DNA from 3 places in the Lentzea sp. NPDC051213 genome. Region 1 is predicted to be linked to each of the others. Evidence: riboswitches for the same ligand, from Rfam matches in the RefSeq annotation. Region 1 holds a riboswitch; each other region holds the start of a gene.

Evidence for each region. Region 1 has a riboswitch for glycine ahead of gcvT (glycine cleavage system aminomethyltransferase GcvT). Riboswitches for the same ligand answer to the same signal wherever they lie in the genome.
Region 2: another riboswitch for glycine. It lies ahead of gcvP (aminomethyl-transferring glycine dehydrogenase); the one in region 1 lies ahead of gcvT (glycine cleavage system aminomethyltransferase GcvT).
Region 3: another riboswitch for glycine. It lies ahead of gcvH (glycine cleavage system protein GcvH); the one in region 1 lies ahead of gcvT (glycine cleavage system aminomethyltransferase GcvT).

Annotation. Positions count from the first base shown of each region.
Region 1 covers NZ_JBITEX010000011.1:316,313-323,863, reverse strand. The annotation lists gene glyA (serine hydroxymethyltransferase) at 1-1,097, opposite strand, end outside; gene gcvT (glycine cleavage system aminomethyltransferase GcvT) at 1,111-2,205, opposite strand; glycine riboswitch at 2,302-2,393, opposite strand; glycine riboswitch at 2,394-2,484, opposite strand; gene ACIA8G_RS39840 (DUF3817 domain-containing protein) at 2,530-2,832, opposite strand; gene ACIA8G_RS39835 (hypothetical protein) at 2,848-3,216, opposite strand; gene ACIA8G_RS39830 (helix-turn-helix transcriptional regulator) at 3,499-3,993, opposite strand; gene ACIA8G_RS39825 (hypothetical protein) at 4,155-4,337, opposite strand; gene ACIA8G_RS39820 (CaiB/BaiF CoA transferase family protein) at 4,675-5,799, opposite strand; gene ACIA8G_RS39815 (acyl-CoA dehydrogenase family protein) at 5,796-6,932, opposite strand; gene ACIA8G_RS39810 (GNAT family N-acetyltransferase) at 7,039-7,473, shown strand; gene ACIA8G_RS39805 (acetyl-CoA C-acetyltransferase) at 7,530-7,551, shown strand, end outside.
Region 2 covers NZ_JBITEX010000007.1:168,167-175,717, forward strand. The annotation lists gene ACIA8G_RS29395 (ANTAR domain-containing protein) at 1-288, opposite strand, end outside; gene ACIA8G_RS29400 (hypothetical protein) at 542-757, shown strand; gene ACIA8G_RS29405 (CDP-alcohol phosphatidyltransferase family protein) at 878-1,459, shown strand; gene gcvH (glycine cleavage system protein GcvH) at 1,502-1,885, shown strand; gene garA (glycogen accumulation regulator GarA) at 1,999-2,454, shown strand; gene ACIA8G_RS29420 (MerR family transcriptional regulator) at 2,488-3,045, shown strand; gene ACIA8G_RS29425 (bifunctional nuclease family protein) at 3,181-3,654, shown strand; gene ACIA8G_RS29430 (MerR family transcriptional regulator) at 3,958-4,524, shown strand; glycine riboswitch at 4,588-4,683, shown strand; gene gcvP (aminomethyl-transferring glycine dehydrogenase) at 4,831-7,551, shown strand, end outside.
Region 3 covers NZ_JBITEX010000003.1:746,206-753,756, reverse strand. The annotation lists gene ald (alanine dehydrogenase) at 1-812, opposite strand, end outside; gene ACIA8G_RS16540 (alpha-L-fucosidase) at 915-3,158, opposite strand; glycine riboswitch at 3,296-3,388, shown strand; gene gcvH (glycine cleavage system protein GcvH) at 3,462-3,845, shown strand; gene ACIA8G_RS16530 (L-serine ammonia-lyase) at 3,874-5,238, shown strand; gene ACIA8G_RS16525 (winged helix-turn-helix transcriptional regulator) at 5,404-5,757, opposite strand; gene ACIA8G_RS16520 (TROVE domain-containing protein) at 5,814-7,391, opposite strand.

The DNA.
Region 1 (7,551 bases):
CCCGACGTGACCATCGGCGGACGCGGGTCGTTCGGGACGGCATTGCGGTTGACCGTGATGCCGATCTGGTGCAGCACGTCCTCGGCCTGCTTGCCGTCGAGCTCGGAGTTCACCAGGTCGACGAGCACCAGGTGCACGTCCGTGCCACCGGTCAGCACCTTCACGCCCGCGGACGCGACGTCCGCCTGCGACAGGCGGTCGGCCAGGATGCGCGCGCCTTCCAGCGTGCGGCGCTGGCGGTCGGCGAACTCCGGCGAGGCGGCGTGCTTGAACGCGACGGCCTTGGCGGCGATCACGTGCTCCAGCGGACCGCCCTGCTGGCCGGGGAACACCGCGGAATTGATCTTCTTGGCGATGTCCGCGTCGTTCGACAGGATCACGCCACCGCGCGGGCCACCGAGGGTCTTGTGCGTGGTGGTCGTGGTGACGTGCGCGTGCGGCACGGGCGACGGGTGCAGGCCGGCGGCCACGAGGCCCGCGAAGTGCGCCATGTCGACCATCAGGTAGGCCTCGACCGAGTCCGCGATGCGGCGGAACTCGGCGAAGTCCAGCTGGCGCGGGTACGCGGACCAGCCGGCGACGATCAGCTTCGGGCGGTGCTCCTGCGCCAGGCGCTCGACCTCGGCCATGTCGACGCGGCCGTCCGAGTCGGCGACGTGGTACGGCACGACGTTGTAGAGCTTGCCGGAGAAGTTGATGCGCATGCCGTGCGTCAGGTGACCGCCGTGCGCGAGGTCCAGGCCCAGGATCGTGTCGCCGGGCTGCAGCAGCGCGAACATCGCCGCTGCGTTGGCCTGCGCGCCCGAGTGCGGCTGGACGTTCGCGAAGCCCGCGCCGAACAGGTCCTTGATGCGCTGGATGGCCAGGCGCTCGACGACGTCGACGTGCTCGCAGCCGCCGTAGTAGCGGCGGCCGGGGTAGCCCTCGGCGTACTTGTTGGTCAGCACCGAACCCTGCGCCTGCAGGACCGAGACCGGCGTGAAGTTCTCCGAGGCGATCATCTCGAGCGTGCCCTGCTGGCGCGCCAGCTCGGCCGCGACGGCCTCGGCGACCTCGGGGTCGTACTCCGCGAGGGAAGCGTTGAACTGGTCGGACATCTGGAAGAACTCCCTACTTGGCGCGCTTGTAGAACGGAAGTGCGACGACCTCGACCGGCTGCTTCTTGCCGCGGACGTCCACCAGCAGTTGGGTGCCGGGCTCGGCACTCGCCTTCGTCACATAGGCCATGGCGACCGAGTAGCCGAGAGTCGGGGACAGCGCGCCCGACGTCACCTCGCCCACCACCTCGTCGCCGTTCAGGACCGCGTAGCCGTGGCGCGGGGCGCGGCGCTCGGGGGTCTTCAGTCCGACCAGGACCGAGTCCACACCGGACTCCGCGACCTTCGCCAGTGCGTCCCGGCCCACGAAGTCGCCGGGCTTGTCGAGCTTCACGACACGGCCGAGGTTCGCGTTGTACGGCGTCAGCGACGTCGTGAGCTCGTTGCCGTACAAGGGCATTCCGGCTTCGAGACGCAACGTGTCGCGGCAGCCGAGGCCGCACGGCTTGAGCTCGTGCGCCTCACCGGCCTCCAGCAATGCGGCCCACACAGCGGGGGCGTCGGCGGGCGCGACGAACAGCTCGAAGCCCTCCTCGCCGGTGTAACCGGTGCGCGCGAGCAGCGCGCCGACACCGGCCACCGTGGACGGGTAGGAGGCGTAGTACTTGACCGTCGAGAGGTCCGTGTCGGTCAGGCCCGCGAGGATCTCGACCGACTTCGGGCCCTGGATCGCGATCAACGCGTAGTCGGTCGACGAATCCGTGACGACGGTGTCGAAACCGGCGGCGCGCTCGACGAGAGCCTCGTGCACCACGGCGGCGTTGGAGGCGTTCGCGACGACCATGAACTCCTCGTCGCCGAGGCGGTAGACGATCAGGTCGTCGAGCACGCCGCCGTCCGCCTGCGTGATCATCGTGTAGCGGGCCTTGCCGACGGCCAGCGCCGAGATGTGGCCGACCAGCGCGAAGTCGAGGGCCTCGCCGGCCTGGGCTCCGGTCAGGACGATCTCACCCATGTGCGTGAGGTCGAACAGGCCCGCGGTGGTGCGCACCGCGTGGTGCTCGGCGAGCTCGCTGGAGTAGCGCAGCGGCATCCGCCAGCCCGCGAAGTCGGTGAACATCGCGCCGAGCTGCTCGTGCTCGGCGTTCAGAGGCGTGAGGCGGGACATCAGAACGCTCCTCCAGGGTGCGCCGAAGAGCCGGACCAGGCCGGCTGAGGCAACAGAAGAATGACACGGTCCATCGGAGACTCCTCACTAGAGCGAGCCTCCCCCTCTGTCATGAGCCTGAGAGCTTCGCCACCGGAGTGGCTTGCACCGTGGGCGAGGCTGCTGATGAGCCTGCTTTCCAGAGTTGCCTTCGTCGCGCGGTACCTGTGCCTGAGAGATTCCGGGGAGGGATTGCTCCTTCGGCGCCCCGAGTGAAGGGGTCTCTTCCGCGCGACATCGACGGCCGTGTTCAGTTGTCAGCCCCAGACGCTAGCAGGCCAAACGTCACAGCGGCACGCCCTGCGCAGTCTTCTCGACCACCTTGCGCTCCGCCCAGAAGGACAGGAACGGGACCGTCCCGGCGAGCAGCACGAGTGCGGTGCCCTTGAGCGACCAGCGCAGCTTGAGCGCCAGGTCGACGGAAATCACCAGGTAGATGGCGTACAGGAAGCCGTGGACCGGACCGACGACCTTCATCATCTGACCCATGTCCGCGGCGTACTTGAGCACCATGGCCACGCACAAGAGCAGCAGGAAGACACCGACCACGTAAGCCATGACCCTGAACCGGGTCAACGCACCCTTCATCTGCCCGCCTTCACCTCAACGACCGTCCCGCGCGTTGAGGTCCGCGAGCATGCGGTTGTAGGCCGCGAGCTCCGCGTCTTCAGGATCGTCGAAATGCTCAACAGGCGCGGGTTTGACGGCAACAACCGTAGCCACCGGCTCCGGAGCAGGCGCAACCGGATCCTCGTCACTTCGCTGACGGGCCAGCCGGCGGAAACGCCACACCATGAAGGCCGGGAAGAGGCCGAAGAGCGGCCACTGGAGCACGTAACCGAGATTCTGGAACGTGCCGCTGGCGGACTCGAAGCGCTGCCACTGCCAGTACGCGAGCCCGCAACAGGCGATCAGTGCGACCAGGCAAGCAAACCCGATCAACACTCGCTGGGGAGTAAGGAGGCCGCGCACGACCTCCAGACTACTTGGGTAGGGCTCCCGCCTCCGAGAGCCTGCCCCGCGAAACATCTGGGTCCCGATTCACTTGGGTAGGGCTCCCGCCTCCGAGAGCCTGCCCCTCAAATCACCTGGGTCCCGAATCACCTGGGTAGTGCCTCCGCGTTGGAAGGCCGACCCGGTTGGGGGTCCGGGGGCTTGCCCCCGGCTGGGGTGTGGGGGCTCGGCCCCCGCTAAGCACCGAGAAACGAACTCCCGCGAGCGCGTTCCGCGAGCACACCTCGCCCACCGTTCGTTTTACGCCACACCGTCCCGGCGCTGCCTCTGCAGACGTGCGACACACCAGGCCGCGGCAGAGCCACGACGAAGGTGCTGAAGAACCGTCATCGGTCCCAGGCGCCTCCCGAGATCGGCAGGGGACAGGCCCGCAGCGCGGTAGTCGAGCGCGCGCTGGTCCAACGGGCTGATGCCCGCGTCCCACCACTGCTCGGCCTCGCTGACGTCACCGACCAGCTGCCAGTAGCTCGCCGCGGCAGCGAGCAAAGCCTCGGGTGCCTCCGGCGCCCGCTTGCGCATCGCGGCCACGTAGGCCGGATCCGCCGAGTCGACCTTGACCAAGCCACGCGACGACCCGCCCCTGCCTCCCCGCTGCACGGGGATGCCTGGCGCCGAGGGGGGAGCCTCAGCGAGCCACGCGTTCTTGATCCGGTTCACCTCCTGCATCTCTGCATCATCAGACCGTTCAGCCGCCCACTGCTGCAACAGCTCGTGGACCCCGGAGTCCTCGACCATCCATGCCTCCTCGTCGGTCGGGGATCGGCCATTGCAGCGGAAGGTATTCGGTAGGTCTGACAATCGCCAGACCCTGAATCCCCAGAACACCCGTTACCAGTGCGTGATTGGCCTCTTTCCACCCATCCGGTCCAACGCGGATGACCGAGGATCACCCAGAGTCACTGCCCGATGGGGGTCCCCACGGCGAAGAGGCTCCTGATGAACGTGATGATCGACTCCGCGCCCTGACGCAGCCAGCCGAGGACCTGCTGCACGGCAGACGCAGACTGCTCGGGCTGGGTGATCAGGAGGAACAGCACCAGCGCGACGCCCGCCAGCACTAGCACCTTCTTGAGGTTCACAGGTACCTCTCCGTCCATGTCGTTCACAGGTGAGGCGGCGGACCGCCCGTGTCACCCGTCATGGTCCCTCATTCACCCTTGCGATGAACAACGACCACGCCCAACTGGTCCTAAGATCCACCAACCACGCACGCCTGCACCGCGGCCAACGTCACCCGAATGGCGGCTCAAGAGGCCCGCTTCCAGCGCCGATGTCCTGGGCACGAGGTGAATACGGAGACCCTCGCATCCCACAGCTTGGACCAGACACTGTTGAACCGGGCCTCACCCGGATGCCGACCACCAGGCATCACGCTCTGTCATCGCGTGCTGTCCTTATTAATACGCACCCGAGCGTTCATCCAATTACTCCTGCCCGCCGCAGTTCCATAATTTCGGCGTCCGCCACACCCATGTCGGCAAGCACTTCCGCGGTGTTCATTCCGGTCTTCACCGGAGGCGTCGGAACCGTCGTCGGAGTGCGGTCGAACCGAGGTGCCGGCGCGGGGTGCAGCGCACCGGAGACGTCCACGAAGGTGGCACGCGCCGCGTTGTACGGATGCCGCGCCGCCTCGCCGGGGGTCAGCACCGGCGCCAGGCACGCGTCCGTGTCCCGCGCGAGGTCCGCCCACTCGTCCCGCGTCCGGGTCTTCACCGCCGCCGCGATGCGTTCTCGCAGTTCAGGCCAGTTCGCCGGGTCGTTGCGGGTCGGCGCGTCCTCGAGGCCCAGCACCCGCACCAGGTCGGCGTAGAACTTCTCCTCCAGCGCGCCCACGGCCACGAACCGCCCGTCCGCGGCCTCGTAGACGTCGTAGAACGGCACGCCGCCGTCGAGCATGTTCTCGCCGCGCCCGCCCGGCCACATGCCCGCGGACCGCATCCCGTGCAGGAAGGTCGTCAGCAACGCCGCCCCGTCGACCATGGCGGCGTCGACGACCTGGCCACGTCCGGAGCGCTCGCGTTCGTACAGCGCGGCCAGCACGCCCACGGCCAGCAGCAGCCCTCCCCCGCCGAAGTCACCCAGCAGGTTGATCGGGAACGAAGGCGGTCCACCGGCCCGTCCGAGAGGTTCCAGCGCACCCGCGACGGCGATGTAGTTGATGTCGTGGCCGGCCCGGTCGGCGAGCGGCCCGTCCTGGCCCCAGCCCGTCATGCGTCCATATATAAGGCGCGGATTGCGGGCGAGGCACTGCGCCGGCCCGATGCCCAGCCGCTCGGTCACGCCCGGCCGGAAGCCCTCCACCAGCACGTCCGAGCGTTCGACGAGGCGAAGCACCAGCTCAGCGCCCTCTGGGCGGCGGGTGTCGATCGCGACCGAGCGCCGGTTGCGGGTGAGGAAGTCGCCGGGGACCGTCGAGTGGCTGCCCGGCTTGTGCACCTGGATCACGTCCGCGCCCAGGTCGGCGAGCACCATGCAGCCGAACGGCGCGGGTGCGAGACCGGCGAGCTCGACCACGCGAAGCCCTGCGAGCGGCCCGGTCACAAGGACCTCGCGATGATTTCCTTCATGATCTCGTTCGTGCCGCCGAAGATCCGCTGCACGCGAGCGTCGGCCCAGGCACGGGCGATCGGGTACTCGTTCATGTAGCCGTAGCCGCCGAAGAGCTGCACGCACTCGTCGACGACCTTGCCCAGCCGGTCGCTGGCCCACCACTTCGCCATCGCCGCCGTGGGCACGTCGAGCTCACCGCGAAGGTGCTTCTCGATGCACTCGTCGATGAACGCCCTGGTCACGGCCGCCTCGGTGGCGCATTCGGCGATCTTGAAGCGGGTGTTCTGGAACTTCATCAGCTCCTTGCCGAACGCCGTGCGCTCCTTCACGTACTTCAGCGTCACGCCGACGGCCGCCTCGATGCCCGCGATCGAGCACACGCCGATGATCAGGCGTTCCTGCGGCAGCTGGTGCATGAGCTGGATGAACCCGAGGCCCTCCTGATCGCCCAGGAGGTTGGCGACCGGCACCCGCACATCGTCGAAGAACAGCTCGGCGGTGTCCTGGCCCTTCATGCCGACCTTGTCGAGCACGCGGCCACGCCGGATGTCGTTCTCCACGACGATCAGCGAGATGCCCTGCGCGCCCTGGGCCGGGTCGGTCTTGGCCACCACGATGACGAGGTCCGCCTGCAGGCCGTTCGTGATGAACGTCTTCGAGCCGTTGATGACGTACTCGTCGCCGTCGCGAACCGCCCTGGTGCGGATGCCCTGCAGGTCGGAGCCCGCGCCGGGTTCGGTCATGGCGATGGCACCGACGTACTCGCCGGACGCGAGCTTGGGCAGCCAGCGCTGCTTCTGCTCCTCGGAGCCGTACGCGTTGAGGTAGTGGGCGACGATGCCGCTGTGCACGCTGTTGCCCCAGGCGCTGTCACCGGCGCGTGCCTGCTCCTCGAGCAGCACGGCCTCGTGTGCGAACGTGCCGCCGCCGCCTCCGTACTCCTCGGGGATGCTCAGGCACAGCAGCCCGACCTCGCCCGCGCGGCGCCACAGGTCGCGGTCGACCTGCTTCTGCTCGGCGAAGCGTTCGGCGTGCGGCGCGACCTCCTTCTCCAGGAACGTGCGGGCGAGCTGGCGCAACTGGTCCAGGTCGCTGTCCATCCACCGCGATCGACGCTCTGCCATGGCTCCCACGAAACCACCCGGCAGTGATCCACGCCATGACCGCCGCGCCTCCTAGTCACCCGAAAAAGTGAGCGAAATTCCCACCTCGTCGGAGAGACTGCTCCGCATGCAGATCCACCAGGTCACGCCGGACGAGTGGCGGCTGTGGCGCGACATCCGCCTGGAGGCCCTGGCCACCGACCCCGACGAGTTCGGGTCGACGCTGGCGCGCGAGGAGGAGTACTCCGAGCCGGACTGGCGAAACGGGCTGGTCGACGGCGTGAAGCTGGTGGCACTCGACGGCGAACCGGTCGGGATGGTGGCGGGCACGCCGGAGCCCCACGGCCTCTACCTCTACTCGATGTGGGTGCGCGACTCGCACCGCGGGCGCGGGGTCGGTGAGGCGCTGGTCCGCGAGGTGCTGGCGTGGGCGTCCGCCGCGGGCTGGCGGCTCGTGCGGCTGCGGGTGTGGGACGACAACCTGCCTGCCCGGCGGCTGTACGAGCGGCTCGGCTTCGTGGATTCGTTCGAAGCCGAGCACATGGAGTTCTTGATGAGCTAATCGGTCACCCTCCACGGTCATGGCGAGGTCGAGTGAGCGGCCCTAGCGTGGGTGCCATGAGCGAAGCCTTGATCTTCG
Region 2 (7,551 bases), on a different contig from region 1:
CACGGTCAGCACGACCGGCCCGCTGTCGCCCCAGCTGCCCGGCACGGCGACCACGTGCCGGTCACCGACGCGGCCGGACACCTGCCGCTCGTCGCGAGAGGCCTCGACGAGCGGTCCCTCGCCGCTGTCGAGTTGTGCCTGGTCCAGCTCCGCGGCGATCCCGGCGGACCGCAGTTGGACCGCGTCCGGCCACACGCTCAGCCCGACGCCCTCGCACCCCGGCAGCTGCCCGCACAGGTGGTCCATCAAGCGGGAGATCAGTTCTGCACCGAATTTCACCTGGTCCACGTGCTGAGGTTAGGCCCGGCCGATGCACAAGACGAGACGTGCGGTCATCGGCGTGCGACGAACGGTTGCGCAGGCAACGAACCGTTCATCCGTCCCGCTTCGGGCCCGAACAGCTCGGCGCGCCGTTCGATCCAGTTAACGCTTAGGACCCAAACATGACACGTGTTCTGAACCACAGTCGGACAGAATTCGTTTCCAGGGATAACGCCGGAGCCCCGGTGCACGACATCCCTGATGTCACGGAGGGATTGAAATGAGAACCGCCATGGAGACCCAGCCTCAGCAGTCCGCAGAGATGGACACTGCGCTGCCGACCACGCCGTGCAGCGTGGTCTGGAGCCGGGGCCACGCCTACGTGCTCGAGGGTCTCCGCGCTCGCTGGGTCGGCCGGGACGACCGAGGCCGCCCGCACACGATCTCCGGCGCCGAGATGCAGCGCCGAGGCTGGACGCTTTTCAAAACAGCCTGAGCCACACCCCTGCAAAAGGCTCCGCAGAACGCAGAACTCCGCACCACCCGCAACCAGACGCACCGCGTGCCGTGACGCCATCCGGCAGCCCGTGCGCAGTCACTCGTTTAGAGTGCGGGTGTGCGTGATCCGGCTGATCGCCTGCTGACGATTCCGAACCTGCTCAGCGTGTTGCGGCTGGCCGGTGTTCCGCTCTTCCTGTACCTGTTGCTCGGACCCCGCGAAGACGGCTGGGCGCTGCTCGTCCTCGTCTTCGCGGGCTTCTCCGACTGGCTCGACGGCAAGCTCGCCCGCTGGCTCGACCAGACCTCGCGCCTGGGCACGCTGCTCGATCCTGCCGCCGACCGCCTGTACGTGTTCGCCACGCTGCTGGCGTTCGTGATCAGGGACATCGTTCCCCTCTGGGTCGCCCTCGTGCTGGTGGGGCGAGAGGTCGTCGTCGGCATCTGCCTGCTGGTCCTGCGCGGCCGGGGCTGGGGCCCGTTCGAGGTCACCTACCTCGGCAAGGCCGCGACCTTCAACCTGCTGTACGCCTTCCCCCTGCTGCTGCTCGCGCAGGGCGACTCGGCGTGGGCGCAGGCCGCCCTGCCGTTCGCCTACGCGTTCACGGCCTGGGGCGGGGCCCTCTACCTGTGGTCGGCATTTCTGTACGTCTACCAGTTCTTCCTGGCCCTGCGGGTCACTCCCGAAAAGGCCGCGTGAAAAGATCACCCCATACAGGTTCAGCACGAGGAGCGCAGTCAGTTGATTCCCGAGGAGCTTCGTTACACCGAGGAGCACGAGTGGATCGCCAGCACAGGCGAGAACACCGTGCGCGTCGGCATCACCGACTACGCCCAGGAACAGCTCGGTGACGTCGTCTTCGTCCAGCTGCCCGAGGTGGGCCACACCGTCGCGGCCGGTGACACCTTCGGCGAGGTCGAGTCCACGAAGAGCGTGTCCGACCTCTACTCGCCGCTCGACGGCGAGGTGGTCGCCATCAACGACGCTTTGGTGCAGTCGCCCGACGCCGTGAACACCGATCCGTACGGCGAGGGCTGGATGGTCGAGCTGCGGCTGAACGACCCGGAAGCGGTGGAAGGGCTGCTGGACGCGGACGCGTACAAGGCGTTGGTGGAGAAGGAGTGACGTCGATCTTTCGCCGGATCTTCGGCCGGAAGGGGAGCCGCTCCTCGGGTGGCGACCCGAACGCGATAGGTTTTACCGGAAATGACGGATCCAGCAGCAGGAGGAGAGCTCAGGTGAGCACGAACGACGGCCCAGGCGTTCCGCCGGAGCAGTCCCCGGAGCGGACCTCCGTCTTCCGGGCGGACTTCCTCCAAGAAGTCGAAGGCGCGGAGGCGCCCGCTCAGGAGCCGGCAGTTGCCGGTGTCGACGCCCTTCCCGCCGGATCCGCGCTGCTCGTGGTGAAGCGCGGCCCGAACGCCGGTTCCCGGTTCCTGCTGGACCGCGACACGACGAGCGCGGGGCGCCACCCCGACAGCGACATCTTCCTGGACGACGTGACGGTCTCGCGCCGCCACGCCGAGTTCCGCAGGGAGAGCGGCGAGTTCGTCGTCATCGACGTCGGCAGCCTCAACGGCACCTACGTGAACCGTGAGCCGGTCGACCAGGCCGTCCTCGCGAACGGTGACGAGGTCCAGATCGGCAAGTTCCGTCTCGTCTTCCTGACGGGTCCTGGCTCCGCGGGAGCCTGACACGTGACGGCCGGGCGGCCACAACGTGGGGTATTGAGCATCGGGGCGGTGCTCGCGCAGCTCCGCCCCGAGTTCCCCGAGGTCACCATCTCCAAGATCCGCTTCCTGGAAGCGGAGGGGCTGGTCCGCCCGGCACGCACCGCCTCCGGCTACCGCCAGTTCAGCGTGGCGGACGTCGAGAGGCTGCGGTTCGTGCTGTCCGCACAACGCGACAGGTACCTGCCGCTCAAGGTGATCCGCGAGCAGCTCGATGCTGTCGTCGCCGACTCCACTTCGGTGTCGCGGGTCGATCTGCTGACCCAGACCGGAATCGGCGCAGAGCAGCTGTCCCAGCTGGAACGCGACGGTCTGCTGCGTCCCGGCCCCGGTGGCCGGTTCACCACCGAGGACATCACCGCGCTCCGCACGATCCGGACGATGATCGGACTCGGCGTCGAGCGCGAGCACCTGCGCGCGGTTCGCGCGGCAGCGGATCACGAGGTGGTCGTGCTGAAATCTTTCTCAGATCCCGAGACGGTCCGGGAATTGGCTGACCTGTTCACCTCGTTGCACACGTTGTTGGTGAGGGCGGGTTTGCGCCAGTCCGGTTGAGTCTGGTTGATCACGATCTGCCCGCAACGATTGAGCACACGGCCCGCTTGGCGGGTAGCGTCGAACACGTACGCCGGGGGATGCTCGGGTGTGATCCGGGTACTCCCCGAACGGGATAGAGGGAGGCGAGGCCCGATGAGCGAGATGCGCGTCGTCGGCGTGCGGGTGGAGCTGCCCCAGAACCAGCCGATCCTTCTGCTTCGCGAAACCGAGGGTGAGCGGTACCTGCCGATCTGGATCGGGTCCGTCGAGGCCACGGCCATCGCGCTCGAACAACAGGGTGTTCGCCCGGCCCGCCCGCTGACTCACGACCTGCTCAAGGACGTCATCGGGGCATTGGGCCGCAACCTCGAACAGGTGCGGATCACCGACCTGCAGGAGGGCACGTTCTTCGCCGAGCTCGTCTTCGACGGCGACGTGCGGGTGTCCGCGCGGCCCTCGGACTCGGTGGCGCTCGCGTTGCGCGTCGGCGTGCCGATCCACGCGGAGGAGTCCGTGCTGGCCGAGGCGGGTCTCATCATCCCGGACGAGCAGGAGGACGAGGTGGAGAAGTTCCGCGAGTTCCTCGACTCGGTCTCGCCCGAAGACTTCAGGGGCGCCGACACCTGATTTGCAGCGTGTCGCTGTCTGTCTCGTTTGGAACCGTTGTAGCCCGGTGGCTTGTCCCTCGATCGGACTACACATCGTGCGTTTTGGCCGCTAAACAATCACTAAACGTCACTTGAACGTCCTGGTTCGGGTGACGGTGTGACTCTCCACCACAGGTTGAGGGTCGACGCTATCCGCGCGTCGCGTTGACCTGCCCCCACACCGGTCTTACCGTCGAACTCGAGTGGACGTCGCCGGTCCGCGCGAGCTGATCCGGCGGCTTGACGGCCTCGACTTTCGTGGCCGTTCCGAGGGGAGGCAGGCGTGGTCGAGGAAGCGCCCTTGCGGGCCGAATCCGGGCTGCAGGGTGAACTGTTCCCGGACTCCTCGCTGCCGGACGAGCTCGTCGGCTACCGGGGGCCCGCGGCGTGCCAGATCGCGGGCATCACGTACCGGCAGCTCGACTACTGGGCCAGGACCGGACTCGTCGCGCCGACGATAAGGACCGCACACGGGTCGGGCAGCCAGCGGCTGTACTCGTTCAAGGACATCCTGGTTCTGAAGGTCGTCAAGCGACTGCTGGACACCGGCGTCTCGCTGCAGAACATCCGGGTCGCGGTCGACCACCTGCGCCGCCGCGGCGTTCAGGACCTCGCGAAGATCACCCTGTTCTCCGACGGCACGACCGTCTACGAGTGCACCTCGCCGGAAGAGGTCGTCGACCTGCTTCAAGGCGGTCAGGGCGTGTTCGGCATCGCGGTCAGCGGTGCGATGCGGGAGATCAGCGGCACCATCCACGAGTTCCCGGCCGAACGTGCGGACGGCGTCGAGATCGCCCCTATGACCGAGGACGAGCTGACCCGCCGGCGCCGGGAGCGCGCCACCGGCTGAGACCTTGGTCGCGTCCCTGAGGACTGATCAGGGCACCTGCGGGTATTCTTCGCGGGTAGTCGCTGAACTCAGGCGGGAGAGACCGGGTTTCGAACCCGGCGCCGAAGGAGCAAGTTCCTCCCCGGGAACCTCTCAGGCATCCAGGACCGCCCGAGCGAGACGCCTCTGGAAAGTGGACCTCTTGGTCCCGCCGACGGTGAAAGCCTTACCTCCGGGTTCGGTGAACCTCTCAGGCGCCCTTCGGGGTACGGACAGAGCGGGGAGGGCACCAGGACACGTGTGCCCTCAGGCCCCCGGAGGCGTTTGATGACGCAGGACCGCATCCCTCTCGCCGCTCTCGAGCACGGCACCCCGTTCGCCGACCGCCACGTCGGTCCGCGCCCCGCCGAACTCGCGCGCATTCTCGACGTGATCGGCGTCGGGTCGCTGGAGGAGCTGGCGCAGCGCGCGGTGCCTTCGTCCATTCACGAGCGTTCGCTGGTGCTGGACCTGCCGGCGCCGGCCACCGAGACCGAGGCGCTGGCCGAGCTGCGTGAACTGGCTTCGCAGAACCGGCCGATGACGCAGATGATCGGCCTCGGCTACTACGACACCGTGACGCCGGGCGTGATCCTGCGCAACGTGCTGGAGTCGCCCGCCTGGTACACCGCGTACACGCCGTACCAGCCGGAGATCTCGCAGGGCCGCCTCGAGGCGCTGCTGAACTTCCAGACCATGGTCGGCGACCTGACCGGCCTGCCGGTCGCGAACGCGTCCATGCTGGACGAGTCGACCGCCGCCGCCGAGGCGATGACGCTGGTGCGCCGCGGCGGTCGCTCCAAGTCGAACAAGTTCGTCATCGACGCTGACACGCTGCCGCAGACGCTGGCCGTGATCGAGACCCGCGCCGAGCCGCTGGGCATCGAGATCGTCGTCGCGGACCTGTCGCAGGGCATCGAGGGCCTCGGCCTGGGCGGCGACTTCTTCGGCGTTCTCCTGTCCTACCCCGGTGCCTCCGGTGTCGTGCGCGACCAGGCCGCGTTGATCGAGGAGATCCACGCCGCCGGTGCGCAGGCCGTCGTCGTCGCCGACCTGCTCGCGCTGACGCTGCTGCGCGCGCCGGGCGAGATCGGTGCGGACGTCGCCATCGGCACCACGCAGCGCTTCGGCGTGCCGATCGGCTTCGGCGGCCCGCACGCCGGTTACATGGCCGTCCGGTCCGGTTTGGAGCGTCAGCTGCCCGGCCGCCTGGTCGGTGTCTCCGTCGACGCCGACGGTTCCCTGGCCTACCGCCTGGCTCTGCAGACGCGTGAGCAGCACATCCGCCGCGAGAAGGCCACGTCGAACATCTGCACCGCGCAGGTGCTGCTGGCCGTGATCGCGTCCATGTACGCCGTCTACCACGGTCCGGACGGCCTGCGGTCGATCGCGACCCGCGTGCACCGCCTGGCCACCGTGCTCGCCACGGGCCTGTGCGAGGCCGGTCTCGACGTCGTGCACGGCGAGTTCTTCGACACCGTCCAGGTGCGTGTTGAAGGCCAGGCCGCTGCGGTCGTCGCGAAGGCGCGCGAGGCCGGCATCAACCTGCGCCAGGTCGACGCCGACGTCGTCGCAATCGCTTGCGACGAGAAGACCACGCGCGCGCACCTCGTCGCGGTGTGGGAAGCCTTCGGTGTCACCAAGGCCGATGTGGACGCCATCGACGCCGACACTGCCGACGGCATCCCGGCCGACCTGCGCCGCACGTCCGACTACCTGACCCACCCGGTCTTCCACTCGCACCGCTCGGAGACCGCGCTGCTGCGCTACCTGCGTGCGTTGTCGGACAAGGACGTCGCGCTCGACCGCAGCATGATCCCGCTCGGTTCCTGCACGATGAAGCTGAACGCGACCGCGGAGATGGAATCCATCACCTGGCCGGAGTTCTCGACGCTGCACCCGTTCGCGCCTGTCGAGGACGCTGCCGGTCTGCTTCGCATCGTCTCGGATCTCGAGGCCTGGCTCGCCGAGGTCACCGGCTACGACGCGGTCTCCTTGCAGCCCAACGCCGGTTCGCAGGGTGAGTTCGCCGGTCTGCTGGCGATCCGCGCCTACCACCGCGCGAACGGCAACGCCGCCCGCGACGTCTGCCTGATCCCGTCCTCCGCGCACGGCACCAACGCCGCCTCCGCCGTCATGGCCGGCATGCGCGTCGTCGTCGTGAAGTGCGACGACAAGGGCAACATCGACATGGGCCACCTGCGTTCCACGGTCGCCGAGCACGCCGACGACCTCGCCGCGATCATGATCACGTACCCGTCGACGCACGGCGTGTACGAGGACACCGTCACCGAGGTCTGCGGCCTGGTCCACGACGCGGGCGGCCAGGTGTACGTCGACGGCGCGAACCTCAACGCCCTGATCGGCCTGGCCCGCTACGGCAAGTTCGGTTCGGACGTCTCGCACCTGAACCTGCACAAGACGTTCTGCATCCCGCACGGCGGCGGCGGCCCCGGCGTAGGCCCGATCGGCGTCCGCTCGCACCTCGCCCCGTTCCTGCCGAACCACCCGCTGCAGCCCACCGCCGGCCCCGCCACGGGCGTCGGCCCGATCAGCGCGGCTCCCTGGGGCTCCGCGTCGATCCTGCCGATCTCGTGGGCCTACGTGCGGATGATGGGCGGCGACGGCCTGCGCCGCGCGACCCTGACCGCCGTGGCGGCCGCGAACTACGTGGCCCGCCGCCTGGACGAGCACTACCCGGTCCTCTACACCGGCGAGGGCGGCTTCGTGGCCCACGAGTGCATCCTCGACCTGCGCCCGTTGACGAAGGCCACCGGCGTGACGGTGGACGACGTGGCCAAGCGCCTCGCGGACTACGGCCTGCACGCCCCGACGATGTCGTTCCCGGTCGCCGGCACCCTCATGGTCGAGCCGACCGAGTCCGAGGACCTCGCCGAGATCGACAGGTTCATCGACGCCATGATCGCCATCAAGCGCGAGATCGACCGCGTGGGCGCCGGCGAGTGGCCCGTCGAGGACAACCCGCTGCGCAACGCCCCGCACACCGCG
Region 3 (7,551 bases), on a different contig from region 1:
TGGTCGATGGCGATGTCGACGAGCACCGAGCCCGGCTTCATGTCGGCGACGAGCGCGTTCGAGACCAGCTTCGGGGCCGCGGCACCGGGGACGAGCACGGCGCCGATGACCAGGTCGGCCTCGCGGACGGCCTGCTCAACAGAGAAAGCGTTCGACGCCAGCGTGCGCAGTCGGCCCTGGAACTGGGCGTCGATCTGGCGCAGGCGGTCGACGTTGGTGTCGAGGATCTGGACGTCGGCGCCCATGCCGACGGCGATGGTGGCGGCGTTGATGCCGGCCACGCCGCCGCCGATCACGACCACGCGGGCCGGGGCGACGCCGGGGACGCCGCCGGGCAGCACGCCGCGGCCGCCGGAGGGCTTCATCAGGGCGAACGCGCCGACCTGCGGGGCCAGCCGGCCCGCGACCTCGGACATCGGGGCGAGCAGCGGCAGCGAGCGGTTCGGGAGCTGCACGGTCTCGTAGGCGATGGCCGTGGTGCCGGAGGCCAGCAGGGCCTCGGTCAGCGGCTTGTCGGCGGCGAGGTGCAGGTAGGTGAAGAGGGTCTGGCCGGCGCGCAGGCGGGGGTACTCCTCCGCGATGGGCTCCTTGACCTTGAGGACCAGGTCGCCCTCGGCCCAGACGTCGTCGGCCGTGGGGAGGATCTTGGCGCCCGCGGCGAGGTACTCCTCGTCGGTGATCGCGGAGCCCAGACCGGCGCCCTGCTCGACGTAGACGTCGTGGCCGCGGCTGGTCAGTTCGTGGGCACCGGCAGGGGTGAGGGCGACGCGGTACTCGTGGTTCTTGATCTCGCGGGGAACAGCGATCCGCACGATGACTCCTCCGTTCGGTGGCCGACATCTCACAATGTGAGGCAGCCTGAAGGTCATGTCACCGTGCGGATCGCACTATCCGGTCACTGTCCGGTTGTTCTGCTAGGACAAAGCCACCTTGAAGACCCATGCGTGCTGGCCAACGCCGGCAGGCACGTCGACCACCAGTTTTCCACCCGATCGGGTCCATTTCAGGGGCCTGTCATGGCCGAGCAAGGTGATCTTGTCGCCGTCCTTGAGCGGCACCGGAGCGTCGACCACGAGCTGTGACCCCGGCTGGACCAACGAGGTGATGTAGAACGCCTCGTTCGGCTTCACGGTGAACCGCAGCGAACCGAGCTGGGCCATCCGCGACCAGTACGTCGTGCCGTAGATCGACTCACCGTTGGTCTTCAGCCAGGCACCGGTCTCGCGCAGCCGCTGCTGCATGATCTCCGGAATCGAACCGTCCGCCCGCGGGCCGATGTCCAGCAGGAAGTTGCCGTTCTTGGACGTCGTGTCGACCAGCGTGTCGACCACCTCGTCCGCGGTCATGTACATCGAGTCGGGCGTCGCCCGGTTCCACCCGTAGGAGCGCGGGTCGAGACCCCGCGAGGCCTCCCACTTCTTCACCACGGTGTTCGGGTACGTCGCGTACTCCGGCGTCGTGTAGTCGTGGGTCGGGATGCCGCACCGGTCGTCGACCGTCACGTCCTTCGGCTTCGCCCGGTTCTTGGCCTTGTTGAAGTAGTCGGCCAGCACGCGGCGGCTGTCGTTCGCACCGCCGATGTCGCACCAGATGACGTCCGGGTCGTAGCCGTCGACCAGCTCGGTCATCTGCGGCGCCTGGTAGTCGCGCACGAAGTCCCGCCCGGCCTGGTAGCCGGTGTAGGGCTCGGGAGCGCCCGTGTACGGGTTGCGCGGCGCGTTGCCGCTCCACGGGTTGTCCGGGTTGAACCACTCCGGCATCGAGAAGTAGAGACCGTTCTTCATGGCCGGCGTGTACTTCCGCGACGCGTCGAACAGCTCCTTCACCAGGTCGCGACGGGGCCCGAGATCGACGGAGTCCCGTCCGGACACCTTCGAGTCCCACAGCGCGAAGCCCTCGTGGTGCTTCGAGGTCAGCACGTAGTACTTCGCGCCGGCGGCCTGGAACAGCTCGGCCCACTCGCGCGGGTTGAACTTCGAGGCGGTGAACTGCGGGATGAACTGGTCGTACGCGAAGTCCTTCCCGTGCGTCGCCGCGTGGTACGGGTGCACGGCGTTCGAGGGGTTCTGCATCCACTGCCAGTACCACTCCGCGTACTGCTCGCCCGGCGGCGACCACGCGGGCACCGAGTACAGGCCCCAGTGGATGAAGATGCCGAACTTGGCGTCGTCGAACCAGTACGGCGACTCGTGCGCGGCCAGTGACGCGTCGGTCGCCTGGTAGTCCGCCACGCCCAGGACGAACCGGGCCTTCTGCGAGGCGGTCACACGGGCAGTCTGAGCGATGACCTTCCCGTCGAACGTGCCGGTCCGGTACGCGTGGACGCCGATCCGCACCCGCGCGTCCTCGCCGGGAGCGAGGCGTTTCACCAGGGCCGGCTGCAGCGTGACGACGCCCAGCCCCTCGGCGCGCACCGACACGTTCGAGATCCACTGGTCACCGAGGTTCACGACGGTCGCCTCGATCGTCTGGCCACCCACGCGAGGCAGCTTGGCCGTGCTGCGCGCGGAACGGACCGCGAGCACCTCGCCCTTGCCCGCCGGCTGCAACGACAGCGCGAACACGTGCAGCGATGACTTGCCCTCGACGGCCGGGTTCGTGGTCGGCAGCGTGATGCCGACGGCCTCCCGCGCGGGATCCGTCCACACCTGACCAGTGCCGATCGACACAGGGTGCTGGTCGGTTCCGTCCGGCGAATAGCGGAACGGAGCGGAGATCGGACCACTGCCCGTGTACCAGTCGGGTCCGGTCAGTCCGCCGGTGGTCGTCGTCCCGTCGGCGTAATGCACCGTCACGGTGCCTCCCGCCGTGCCGTAGCTGGACGAGACGAGGAAGTGCGCGGTCAAGTAACGGCCGCGCGGCAGGTCGATCCGCTGACCGAGAGCGACCACGTTGTTGGGCCGCGACTGTGAATGTTCCGGGAACAAGTACGGTACGGAATCGGCTGTGACCTGCCCGGATGGGAGTCCTTCCGCAGGGAAGGCGTAACCGGAACCGTCGAAGTTGCCGGTCCGGTCGGCGGCGGAGTCGATGCCGTCGTTGTTGAAGTGGGAGCTGATCGGTACGGGGATGGGCTGGGGAGCTTCCGCTGCACTCGCGGTGGGGAGCGGTGCGACGAGAAGTGAGGCGAGCAGAGCGGCAGGGAGCGCTGTCCTCATAAGACCTCCGATGTCTCCCTTCATCTGAGACCGCTCCCTCATTCATGTCAACCCACTTCGCGTTGACACTTGGCGGTGGCCGCACATAGCGTTCGGGCGTTCCGAGAACTGAAGATCGCCGCGATGCCACTGGCATCAGAACCCGAGTGGGAGAGACCTCGACGAACGAGTCGGGGCGCCGAAGGGGCAAGCTCCCGCACACTCTCAGGCAGCAAGACCGCTCGGGGTAGGCAACTCTGCACGGCGGAGGGGGCGCAAGTTTCCTGACCGAGCCGTGATGCCAGAGATGCCAGAGGAGTCGCCGTGGAGTTCCCCGAGAACCTGCTCTACACCGTCGAGCACGAGTGGGTCGACTGGACGCCGGGTACCCAGGACCCGCTCACCTGCGGAATCACCGAGTTCGCGGCGGACGCGCTCGGCGACATCGTCTTCGTGCAACTCCCCGAGGTCGGCACCAAGGTCGTCTCGAACGCGGTCTGCGGCGAGCTCGAGTCCACCAAGTCGGTCAGCGACCTCTACTCCCCGGTCAGCGGCGAGGTCCTCGAGGTCAACCAGGCCGTCGTCGACGACCCGGCGATCGTCAACAACGACCCGTACGGCGCCGGCTGGCTCTTCCGCGTGCGCGTCGAGTCGGCCGAGAACCTCCTGACGTCGGCGAAGTACGCCGAGCTCACCAAGACTGACTGACCGCCCCACCACCACGAAGGACTGATCAGTGGCGATCAGCGTTTTCGACCTTTTCTCCGTCGGCATCGGACCGTCCAGCTCCCACACGGTCGGCCCGATGCGGGCGGCCGCGATGTTCGTCGAGAAGCTCGGTGCACGAGTGTCCGAAGTGGACCGCGTGCACGTCGAGCTGTTCGGCTCGCTCGGCGCGACCGGGCACGGCCACGGCAGCCCGAAAGCCGTCTTCCTCGGCCTCGAGGGCAACCACCCGGAAGAAGTCGATCCGGCGGTCGCGGCCGGGCGCGTCGAGGAGATCGTCACCGGCAACCGGCTGAGGCTCGGCGGCGTGCACGAGATCGACTTCGTGCACGACCGCGACCTCGTCATGCACCGGCGCAAGTCGCTTCCGTTGCACCCCAACGGCATGAGCTTCGAGGCGTACCGGGGCGAGGAGTCGGTCGAGCACGCCGTCTACTACTCGATCGGCGGCGGCTTCGTCGTCGACGAGAACGCGTCGGGCACCGACCGGATCAAGCCGGACACCACCCCGCTGCCGCACCCGTTCCTCACCGGCGACCAGCTGCTCGCGCGGTGCCGCGAGACGGGCCTGTCCATCAGCGAGATCATGATGGCCAACGAGCAGTCGTGGCGAAGCGAAGACGAGATCCGCCAAGGACTTCTGCACATCTGGCACGTGATGCAGGAGTGCGTCGAACGCGGCTGCAACGAGCACGGCATCCTGCCCGGCGGCCTCAAGGTCCGCCGCCGTGCCGCCGAAATGCGCAAGACGCTGGAGCGAGAGCACTTCGTCACCGACCCGCTGCGCGTCATGGACTGGGTGACGCTCTTCGCGTTGGCGGTCAACGAGGAGAACGCGGCGGGCGGCCGTGTCGTCACCGCGCCGACCAACGGCGCGGCCGGCATCGTCCCGGCGGTTCTGCACTACTACACGAAGTTCGTGCCGGGCGCTTCGGATGACGGCGTGATCAAGTTCCTGCTCACCGCGGCCGCGATCGGCGTGCTGTTCAAGGAGAACGCCTCCATCTCCGGCGCCGAGGTCGGCTGCCAGGGCGAGGTCGGCTCGGCCTGCTCGATGGCCGCCGGCGGTCTCGCCGAGGTGCTCGGCGGCACCCCCGAACAGGTCGAGAACGCCGCCGAGATCGCCATGGAGCACAACCTCGGCCTCACCTGCGACCCGATCGGCGGCCTGGTGCAGATCCCGTGCATCGAACGCAACGCCGTCGCGTCGATCAAGGCGATCACCGCGGTGCGCATGGCTTTGCGCGGTGACGGTTCGCACTTCGTGTCGCTGGACAAGGTCATCAAGACCATGCGGGACACCGGTAAGGACATGTCGGTGAAGTACAAGGAGACAGCTCGAGGCGGGCTCGCCGTGAACGTCATCGAGTGCTGATCTCCACCAGCGCGTCGATGTGCATCGCCGCGTACTGCGCGTGCTCGTTGTCCATTTCGGACAGCCGCACGCGCAGTGCGGGGGTGAGCAACCACTCCCGGATCGGCTCGGCGGGCGCGAGCCGCCGCCAAGCGAGCGAGTGCTCGTCCGGCGCGAAGTGGCAGGTCAGCGGGCGTCGTACGCCTGCTGGGCCGCCAGCACGTCCGGCATCCGCGCCTCCAGGAGCTGGATCAGCGCGAGCACCCGCTCGGCCGTCTCCTGCCCGAGCGGCGTGAGGCTGTAGTCGACGCGCGGCGGGTTCGTCGGCTGCGCGTCGCGGTGCACGAGGCCGTCGCGCTCCAGCGCGTGCAACGTCTGGGACAGCATCTTCTCGCTGACCCCGTCGACCCGGCGGCGCAGCTCGTTGAACCGCAGCGGACCGTCCACGAGCACGCCCATCGTCAGGCTGCCCCACCTGCCGGTGACGTGCTCCAGCGTCGGGCGTGACGGACACGCCTTCGCGAACACGTTGTACTCCACCGGCCGAGAATACCCCGAGATAGCGCTAACCGAAAGTTAGCGCTATCTCGGGGTCATCAGAACGGCCAGTCGGCGTTCTGACCTGCCTCGAGCAGGGGGATGAGCCGGAAGGTCGCGTCGGTCAGGCCACCGAACTCGTGCCGGTTCGCCTTGCCGGTGGCGTACGCGGCCTTCTGGTATCCGGCCAGGTTGAAGCCGTAGATCGGCACGTGCCGCGGCACGGCGTTGCAGACGCCCCGGCCCTGGGTCTGCATGTCCGAAATGATGAACACGCGGTCGTGGCCCCGGTAGGTCCGCCGCAGCGCCCCGGCGATGTCGGTGCCGTGCCCGACCTCACCGATCCGCTTCAGGAACCGGTCGACCGTCCGGATCACCGACGCGCCCGGCGCGATGTCGTGCCGGAACGTGCCGTCCGCGAACCCGTGGACGTCGACCCGCTCACCCTTCGCGCCCAGCGCGACGCCGAACACCGCCGCGGCCTTGGCCGGGGTGACCTTGGACTTCGCCGAGATCGTGGTGTGCGTCATCGACGCCGAGGTGTCGATCAGGATCAGCGACCGGCCGGGCAGAGCCGGCAGGTTGCCGAGCGACGCCTGCAGCGCCTGGTCCAGGGCGTGGCCCCAGCGCAGGCTCGGTGCCGCCTCGTACGCGGACAGGAACCGGAACGGGAACTGGCGCGAGCGAGCGACCTGAGCCGGGTCGGCCAGGCGTGCCGCCACCTGCGCGGCGACCTCGTCGGACATTCCCGCCTGGTCGAAGTTGCGCAGGTTGCGCAGGAGCGCCATGTAACCCATGGACGGCGCCAGTGCCTCCCACACCTCCTTCGTCAGCGGTCCCTGCAGCCACCCGGCCACCGACTCCCAGGTCATCCCGACCCGGCGCAGCACGTCGGCCGCGTCAGGACGCTCGAACAGGGCACGCCGCTCCTCGACCGGCCACGCCATCAGCTCACGCCGTGCCGTGATCACCCGCAGCGACTCAGGTACCGCCGCGTCGCCGTCCCGGCGCCGGTCGAGCACGTACTCGAACAGGTCGCCCTGCCAGCCGGCGCGTGGCGACGGGTGCACGAGGTTGAGCACGTCGGCCATCTTGAAGCCGCGTGCGTCGCTGTCCCACTTCACGGCGGCGCGCTCGTCGTAGAGGCGAGCGACGGCGTCGGCGATGCCGCGCTTGATCGGCTTCGGCACGCGCCGGCCGTTCGTGCCGGTCCAATAGGCGAGGAGTTCGCCCGGCTCGTCCGCTCGCTGCAGCACCGAGTCCACGACCGCGCGGTTGGTGACGCCCGCGTCGGACTCTGCCGCGAGCCGTGCGTGGACGAACTCGGCCGCGCCGACGAGCGACGCGGTGCGCATGTTGGCCTCGCTGCGCAGCCACTTCAGCAGGCGCGCGGTCCACTCGGGATCCGCGAGCGCCGCGGTGTGGACGAGCTGGGCGAAGCGGGTGTCACGCTGGTCCGAGGACTCGTAGAAGGTGTCCTCGCCGCCCATGTTCGACACGGCGAGCAGGAACAGCTCGGACTTCGTGTCGCGGGCGTAACCGTCGCCGCCCTCGTAGGTGCGGCCGGACGGAGCCGGCGCCGTGGCGACCGGGCTGGTGCCCGCCGGACGCGCGCGGAAGATGTTGAACTTCGACATCGGCTCTTCCCCCCTCAGAGAAAAAGAAAAGGGAGCCCACGAACTCCACACGTGGCCCGAGATCAAAGTCGCGGAAGGTGTTTGGTGCTCTGCCGGACTGAGCTACAGCCGAATGGCTGACAGGATTCGAACCTGCGACCGCCCCATTAACAGTGGAAGT